Regions from separate parts of the Micromonospora sp. MH33 genome, predicted to be linked through region 2. Evidence: riboswitches for the same ligand, from Rfam matches in the RefSeq annotation. Region 2 holds a riboswitch; the other holds the start of a gene.

Region 1 (4,167 bases), on a different contig from region 2:
GTCGGCGCCGGCGCACCGGCGGGGTCGAGTTCGACGTCCAGGTCGGGGGCGGCCACCGCCCGGCCCTGCCGCAGCCGCCGGTCGATCCAGTTGACCGCGTGGGTCAGCGGCACGGTCAGCACCAGGTAGAACAGGCCGGCCAGCAGCAGCGCGGACTCGTTGCCGGTGGTGGCCGCGTAGTCCTGGCCGATCCGGAACAGCTCCCGCTGGCTGGCCACCAGGCCGAGGAAGTAGACCAGGCTGGAGTCCTTGATCAGCGCGATGAGCTGGTTGACCCAGGCCGGCAGCACCCGGCGTACGCCCTGCGGCACGATGACCAGGCGCATCGCCTCGCCCCAGGAGAAGCCGAGCGCCCGGGCCCCCTCCAGCTGGGCGGCCTCCACGCTCTGGATGCCGGCGCGGAAGATCTCTCCGATGTAGGCGGCGGCGATCAGCGACAGCGCCAGCACGCCGAGCGGGTACGGGTTCGGACCCCACACCTGCATGCCCAGCGGCGCCAGGCCGACACCGATGAGCAGGATGGTCGCCGCTGCCGGCAGGCCGCGGAACACGTCGGTGTAGACCCGGGCCGGCCACCGCAACCATCGGGTACGCGAGATGCCCGCCACGGCCAGCAGCATGCCCAGCACCGAGCCGAGCAGGGCGGCGGAGACCGCCAGGATCAGCGTGTTGGGCAGCCCGACGGTGAGCATCTCGGGCAGCGCCTCGCGCATGGCGTCCCAGTCGAAGAAGGTCTCCCACAGGGTGCTCAGTGGATCCATGTCTCCGTCCGCCCCGCTCGTCTCAGTCGTTCCGGGTCAGGAAGCCGCCGACGGCGACGGCACGGTGACCGTGCCGCTGCCCGGCTTGAAGTCGGCCGGGATCGGCCGGCCCGGGTAGTACTGCGCCTGGAGCTTGGTCCAGGTGCCGTCGGCGATCACCTCGTCGAGGCCCTTGTTCAGCGCCTCGCGCAGCTTGTCGTTGCCCTTGGCCACCGCGTACGCGGTCGGGGCCGGGCTGAGCTGCTTCGCGGCCACCGTGATCTTGCCGTTGCTGTCCGCGGCGGACTTGTCGCCGATCTCGGCCGGGGCGATCCAGGCGTCGGCCGTGCCGGCCTTGAGCTGGTTGACCGCGCCGTTGTAGTCGGGCACCCGGACCGGGTTCAGGTTCTCCCGCGTGGCGTAGTCGTCCTGCACGGTGCCCTGCACGACGACGACCCGCTTGCCGGCGAGCTGGTCGAAGCCGGTGATCGGGGAGCCGGCCGGCACGTCGAGCCCGAAGTAGCCGAAGTCGTAGCCGTTGCCGAAGTCGACGGTCTTCTTCCGGGCCTCGGTGATGGTGATGGAGGAGCTGCCCACGTCGAACTTGTGGTTGTTGACCTGGGAGAGCAGGGCGGAGAAGTCGGTGCCGACGAACTCCACCTTCAGGCCGGCCTTCGCGGCTACCGCGGTGAGCAGGTCGTTGTCGAAGCCGGTGAACTTGCCGTCCTTCAGGTACACGTTCGGCGGCGCGTCGGTGAGCGTGCCGGCCCGCAGCACGCCGGCCTGGAGCAGGCCGTACGGGTTGGCGGCCTCGCTGGTGGCGCCGTCGTCACCGCAGGCGGTGAGGGCGGTGGCGGCGAGCACGGCGGCGGCGCCGAGCGCGGCGGCGCGGGTCAGGGCGGAACGGATTCGCACAGGTGTCTCCAGGGTCCGGGGCGGCGTGGGCGCACGCCGCCGACGGCGCGCCCGAGGCGGGCGAGCCGGAAGGGATGGTGCGGAAGGTGGGGGAGTGGCGCTCAGCGCGCGTCGGCGCGGCGACAGGCGTCGCTGCTCACCCGCATCAGGTCGACGTGCCGCCGCTTGACCAGCGCGAAACGCGCCGGATAGGCGATGCCGTCGGCCGGCGGGGTGCGGAGCTGAGCAGACATGGTTCCCTCTGGTCGGTGATGACCTGGGTACCAGGCCACGCTTGCACCGGCGGCTGCCGGTGCCTGGTCCTCACCCGGGGCACCCCACCGCGGAGGAGGGTTGCCGGCCAGCGAGCCGGGGCTTGACGCTGGCGCTCATGACCTGCCGAGAAGGCTAGCAGCAGCGCCACCCCGGACGTCCAGCCGTTATGACCGTGCTCACGCCCGTGCCTTACCGGCGAGTCGGCATGACCGGGGCGTCGCGGCCGGTGCCGTGCCGGGACCGGCTCTTCTGCTCGTGGTAGTCCTGCTCGACGTTGACCGTCCAGACGTCGTGGCCGGCGCCGTGGGCGATGTTCTCGGCGGCCAGCATCGCGGTGAGCATCGAGTGGTCGGCGTTGTTGTAGCGGTGCATCCCGTTGCGCCCCACCGGGTGCACGTTCGGCACCTCCCGGGCCAGCCAGTTCCGGATCACGTCCACGTTGTGCTGGTAGCGCTCGTCGTAGACCGGGTACGCCTTCGGCATCCGGACCACGTAGCCGGCCTCCACGCAGCCGGGCCGGACCAGGCCCAGCCGCTCCAGTTCGGCGGTGGCGAAGGCGACCAGGTCCGCGTCCGGGGTCCGCCACATCTCGTCGTCCTCGAAGACGAAGTACTCCAGCCCCAGGCAGGTCCGCCCGTCCTTGACCAGGTACGGCGACCAGGAGCCGAAGTTCTGGATCCGGCCCACCTTGGCGGCCGGGTCGTGCACGTAGATCCAGTTGTCCGGGAACGAGAACTCCTCGGGCACCACCAGCGCGACGGTCAGGAAGTCCCGGTAGCGCAGGTCGTCGGCGGCGGCCCGTACCTCCGGCGGGGCCTCCGGCTGCATGGCCCGCACCAACGCGGAGATCGGCATCGAGGAGATCACGTGGTCGGCCGGTTCGGTGCGCTCGCCCCCGGCGTCGACCACCGTGACGGCGGTGGCCCGCCGCCGCGCCGGGTCCCGGTGCACCTCGGTCACCCAGGTGTTGGTGCGGACCGTGCCGCCCCGCTTCTCCACCTCCTCGGTACAGCGCTCCCACATCATCCCGGGGCCGTGCTTCGGGTACTGGAACTCCTCGATGAGGCTGGTCACGTCCTTGCGGTTGCGCCGGGGCAGCAGCGCGTTGAGCACCGCGGTGGAGAGCGACAGGTTCTTGATCCGCTGGGCGGCCCAGTCGGCCTGCAACTGGTCGGCCGGCATCCCCCAGACCTTTTCGGTGTACGTCTTGAAGAAGATCGAGTAGAGCCGCCAGCCGAACCGGGCCGACACCCAGCCCTCGAAGTGCGACTGGTCCTTCGGCGGGCGCAGCCGGGCCCGCCCGTACGAGCCGACGCAGCGCAGCGCCTCCAGCAGGCCGAGGTTGCGCAGCGCGTTGCCGGCGTTGAGCGGGTAGTCGTAGAGCGCGCCCCGGTAGTAGATCCGGCTCATCCGCGGCCGGAGCAGGAAGTCCTCGTCGGGGAGGATCTCGTGCCAGAAGTCCTCCACTCGGGAGACCTTGGTGAAGAACCGGTGTCCGCCGATGTCGAATCGCCAGCCGTCCCGCTCCACCGTGCGGCTGATCCCGCCGACCACGTCGTCGGCCTCGTAGACCCGGACCGGCTCGCCGTGGCGCAGCAGCTCGTACGCGGCGGTCAGCCCCGCGGGCCCCGCCCCGATGATCACGGTCCCGTTGCCGTCCCCCATGCCGTCCTCCGCCGCCAGCCTGCCGATGCGGCAGCGCCCTTACCCGTCCTGCCCCCCGACTCACCTGCGCCCGCGATCCGCGACGCCCGGGTCACCCGTTCGGGGCCCGGCGGGTGTGAACCGGGGCGGAACGGGGATGCGGGGCCGGTTTCCCGGTCCGGGGGTCGGTCGCGGGGCGACCGGTGGGAGCGGGATGCGAGACGAGCGGCGGGCCGGGACGACCGACGGCCCCGCCCCGGCGCGGTGGTCGGGCGTGCCGGGGCGGCTGGCGTCGGCCGGCGGGCGGCTGGTCACCCGGATCCCCACGCGCTGGGGCTTCGTGCTCGCCGTCTTCGTCGGCTCGAAGCTGGTGCTCAGCCTGGTCGGGGTGCTGGTGCTGACCGCCTGGGACGGGGTGCCCGGCGCGCCCCCCGCGGACGAGACGATGACGCGGATCCAGCAGGACCGGATCTCGTCGCACCGCTGGATCTCGCTCTGGTTCGCCTGGGACTCGTTCCTCTACGACAACCTGGCCCGGCTGCCGCTGGACCGGCCGTGGAACGACTTCGGCTTTCCACTGCTCTACCCGTTCCTGGCCCGGCCCCTCGCGCCG
Region 2 (4,167 bases):
GAGGTGGCCCCTGCCCCGGGGGTCGTTTCCTGCCAGGATCTGGCGAGGATGAGCCTCAGAGGCGGCTGTCGGGGGTGGGCGCCGAGGAGGGTAGGTCGCTCGGGGCGGGTGGCTGGGTCGAGGACGGGCCGTCGTACCGCTTCCAGGCGCTGACGCCGAGGCGGCCGGTGTTGCCGAGGTCGATCGGCCCGTCCAGCTCGACCGGGTACGCGGGCCGGCCCCGCACCGGGGCCACGTCGAGGTAGGCGCCGTTGCTGGCGACCACCGTGGCGTCGGTGACCAGGTTGCGCCAGAGCAGCGCGGCGGTGGCCCGCTCGCCGGGGCGCAGGACGATCCGGGTGGGCGGGTGGTCGAAGCCGGCGGTGATCGGGCGCGCGCCGGGGATGACCTGGACGGTCAGCGGGTCCCGGTCGGCGTCCCGGAGGCTCGGCGCCGGATGGCCCTCCAGCACGTACGGCCGGTCGCCGCAGTTGACCAGTTCCAGGCCCATCGCCCGCAGGCCCATGGCGGCGTCCACCCCGAGTTCGGTGATGCGGATCCCCTCGGGCGAGCAGGCCGGCGCGGGCGGTGCGGTGCTGGCGGCCGGGGTGGGCCGGGCCGGTTCGCTCGGGCCGCCGGACGCGCGGTCGGGCGCCGGCGCGGGGGCGCACGCGGCGAGCAGCACCACGCCCGCCAGCGCTCCGAGCCGTGCCGCCGCCGTCCGCATCCGGCGATCATTCCAGCCGGTGGCCGCCCGGCGCTGCCCGGACACCGGGATCAGGCGCGGGCGGGCGCGGCGAGGACCGCGTCGAGCAGTCCCGGGTAGAGGCGGTCCAGCTCGTCGCGGCGCAGCCGCACGTAGCGGCTGGTGCCGGCGACCCGGGTCCGGGTCAGGCCGGCCTCGCGCAGCACCTTGAGGTGATGGCTGCGGGTCGCCTTGGAGACGCCGAACTCGAAGGTGCCGCAGGCGTACTCACCGCCCTGGGCGAGGGCGCGCACGATCTGCAGCCGGACGTCGTCGGCCAGGGCGGCCAGCACGGCGGTGACCGGCACCTCGCGCAGTTCGGGTTCGTGCAGCTCCATGTGACCAGGGTAACCCATGTTCGACATCTGTCGAACAACCTCCTAGAGTCGGCTCCGTTGGTTCGACGATACTCGAACATTGGAGCCACGATGCGTTTCCGTTCGGCCGCCTTCCCGCTCTTCGCCGTGGTGAGCTGGGGCGTCATGTTCCCCGTGCTGGCCAGCGCGCTCACCCGGGTGGACGCGCTCAACCTGACCACCGCCCGGTACCTGCTCGCCACCGCCGTGCTGCTCGCCCTGCTGCTGGCCCGCGAGGGACGGGCCGCGCTGCGGGTGCGGCGGCGCGCCACCGAGGTGGTGCTGCTCGGGGTGCTCGGGTTCGCCGGCTTCAACGTGCTGACCAACCTCGCCCTCGGCCACGCCACCCCGCAGCAGATCGCCCTCTTCGCCTCCGGCACCCCGCTGGTCACCCAGCTCGTCCGCTGGGCGCGCGACGGCGTACGCCCCCGGCCGGCGCTGCTCGGCCTCTCCCTGGTCGCCCTGCTCGGCGTCGGTCTGGTGATCACCCGGGGCCGGCTGGACGGGCTGGACCAGTTCGGCGTCGGCGCGCTGCTCATGGTCGGCGCGGTGCTCGGCTGGGCCGTCTACACGCACGGCGCGAGCCGGTTCACCGAGTGGTCGCCGCTGCGCTACACCGCCCTGACCTCCGTGGCCGGCCTGCTCGCCATGCTCGCCGTCAGCGCCGTGGCCGACGTCACCGGCCTCCAGCACCTGCCGGCCGCCGCCGACCTCGTCGCGGTGGCCCCGCAACTGGCGTACGCCGTGGTGGTCGCCGCCGTCCTCGCGGTGCTGGCCTGGAACACCGGGGTCCGGCGGCTCGGCGTGGCCGACGCGGCGCTGTTCATGAACCTGGTCCCGGTGACCACGTTCGCGGTGCAGATCCTGCGCGGCTACCGTCCCGGCGCGGTGGAACTGGTCGGCGCGGCGCTGACCATCGCCGCCCTGGTGGCCGCGAACCTGGCCACCCGTACCCGGAAGGCGCCCACGGCCGCGGCGGCGGTCGCGGTGACCGACCGTGCGGCGGTGATCGAGCCGGTCGCGGTCGTCGCGCGCTGACCCCGGGGCCGGCGGGGCCGGAGCTCACACCGTGGGAACCCGGCTCCGCCGCGCCCCGGCGCCCGCATAGACTCGGCGGCACAACTGCATACCTCATCCAGAGGGGCTGAGGGATACGGCCCGATGACGCCCCGGCAACCACCCGCGCGCTCGACGACGAGCGACGGCGGGCAGGTGCCAATTCCGTCCCCGCCGCACCCGGCGATGCGGGGAAAGATGAGAGGAAATCCTCGACATGACGTCGACGCTTCCCGCCGCCTCCGGCATCGACACCAGCCTCAGCCCGGCCCGCGCCCTGGTCTGTCGCGCCTGCTCCGCGCGCTACCCGCTGGCCGCCCAGCACGCCTGCTACGAGTGTTTCGGCCCGCTGGAGGTCGACTACGACACCGCCGCGCTGGCCGCCGTCACCCGCGAGCAGATCGAGGCCGGCCCGGACAACCTCTGGCGGTACGCCGCCCTGCTCCCCGCCGGCCAGGACCCGGCGACCCGGGTCACCCTCGACCCGGGGCTGACGCCGCTGGTCGCCGCCCCGCACCTCGCCGCCGAGCTGGGCATCACCGCCCCGCTCTGGGTCAAGGACGACAGCGGCAACCCGACCCACTCCTTCAAGGACCGGGTGGTCTCGGTGGCGCTGACCGCGGCCCGGGCCCTCGGGTTCACCCGCTACGCCTGCGCCTCGACCGGCAACCTGGCCAACTCGGTGGCCGCCCACGCGGCCCGGGCGGGGGTGCCCTCGGTGGTCTTCATCCCCAGCGACCTGGAGCAGGGCAAGGTGGTGACCACCGCCGTCTACGGCGGCGACCTGGTCGCCATCGACGGCTCGTACGACGACGTGAACCGGCTCTGCGGCGAGCTGGTGGAGACCGACGAGTTCGAGGACACCGCGTTCGTCAACGTGAACGTGCGGCCCTACTACGCGGAGGGCTCGAAGACCCTCGGCTACGAGGTGGCCGAGCAGCTCGGCTGGCGGATCCCGGCCCAGGTGGTCATCCCGATGGCCAGCGGCGAGCTGCTCACCAAGATCGACAAGGCGTTCTCCGAGCTGGTCGAGATCGGGCTGGTCGAGGCGCCGGCCGGCGGCTGGAAGGTGTTCGGCGCGCAGTCCGCCGGCTGCAACCCGATCGCCACGGCGCTGCACGCCGACACCGACACCATCGTCCCGGTCAAGCCGACCGGGATCGCCAAGTCGCTGAACATCGGCGACCCGGCCGCCGGCCTCTACGCGCTGGAGGCGGTCCGCCGCACCGGCGGCTGGATGGAGTACGCCGACGACGACGAGATCCGCGCCGGCATCCGGCTGCTCGCCCGGACCACCGGGGTCTTCGCCGAGACGGCCGGCGGCGTCACCGTGGCGGTGCTGCGCAAGCTGGTCGAGGCCGGCCGGCTCGACCCCACGGCGGAGACGGTCGTGTTCAACACGGGCGAGGGCCTCAAGACCCTCGACGCGGTCGCCGCCGAGGTCGGTCCCACGCACCGCATCAAGCCCAGCCTCCGCGCCGCCCGCGACGCCGGCCTCCTCTCCTGACCCGGCCCCCGACTCGTCCGGGCGGGGGAGGGGCGGATCGCCCGGGCGGGGGATTGGGGTGATCCGTTGGGTAACTGGCTTTTCGCTGTGAGTGTGGAAAACGCGCCGACAAGGACTTGACGGCAGGAATTGGACGGCGCAAGATGCTCCGTGCGGGAGGGCATCCGCCGGAGACTTTTCAAGTTCTTGCGACCCAACGCCGGAGGCGTTGTGCGGACGTCCCTCCCGACCAACGTCCGAAGGGGCCGGCGGAAAACCGCTGGCCCCTTCGCTGTCGGCTGGGCCAGGCTCACGGGCATGGGCATCTCCGTCTCCCCCCTCGACCCCGCCGACCAGGCGACCCTCGACGCCGTCTACCGGACGGCCGTCGCGGCCCAGGCCGTGGACGAGCCGGACCTCCCACCGCTGTGCCGGCGCCGGTTCGAGGCGCCGCTGCGGCACCCGATGCCGGGCGTCGACACCCGCTGGTGGGTGGCGCGCCTCGACGGGGTGCCCGCCGGCTGGCTCCGGCTGTACCTGCACAC

What was found. A riboswitch is a leader RNA that binds a small molecule or an ion and turns the genes downstream of it on or off. The one in region 2 is predicted to bind S-adenosylmethionine.
Region 1: linked by a shared signal. The riboswitch ahead of B0E53_RS40200 (putative leader peptide) and the one ahead of thrC (threonine synthase) in region 2 are both predicted to bind S-adenosylmethionine.

What each region holds. Positions count from the first base shown of each region.
Region 1 is NZ_MUYZ01000179.1:2,564-6,730, forward strand. It holds gene B0E53_RS23630 (amino acid ABC transporter permease) at 1-761, opposite strand, end outside; gene B0E53_RS23635 (ABC transporter substrate-binding protein) at 798-1,655, opposite strand; gene B0E53_RS40200 (putative leader peptide) at 1,757-1,888, opposite strand; SAM riboswitch class IV at 1,921-2,031, opposite strand; gene B0E53_RS23640 (NAD(P)/FAD-dependent oxidoreductase) at 2,100-3,575, opposite strand; gene B0E53_RS23645 (hypothetical protein) at 3,769-4,167, shown strand, end outside.
Region 2 is NZ_MUYZ01000183.1:3,875-8,041, reverse strand. It holds gene B0E53_RS23930 (DUF4232 domain-containing protein) at 56-706, opposite strand; gene B0E53_RS23925 (metalloregulator ArsR/SmtB family transcription factor) at 757-1,062, opposite strand; gene B0E53_RS23920 (DMT family transporter) at 1,153-2,118, shown strand; SAM riboswitch class I at 2,209-2,341, shown strand; gene thrC (threonine synthase) at 2,354-3,643, shown strand; gene B0E53_RS23910 (GNAT family N-acetyltransferase) at 3,941-4,167, shown strand, end outside.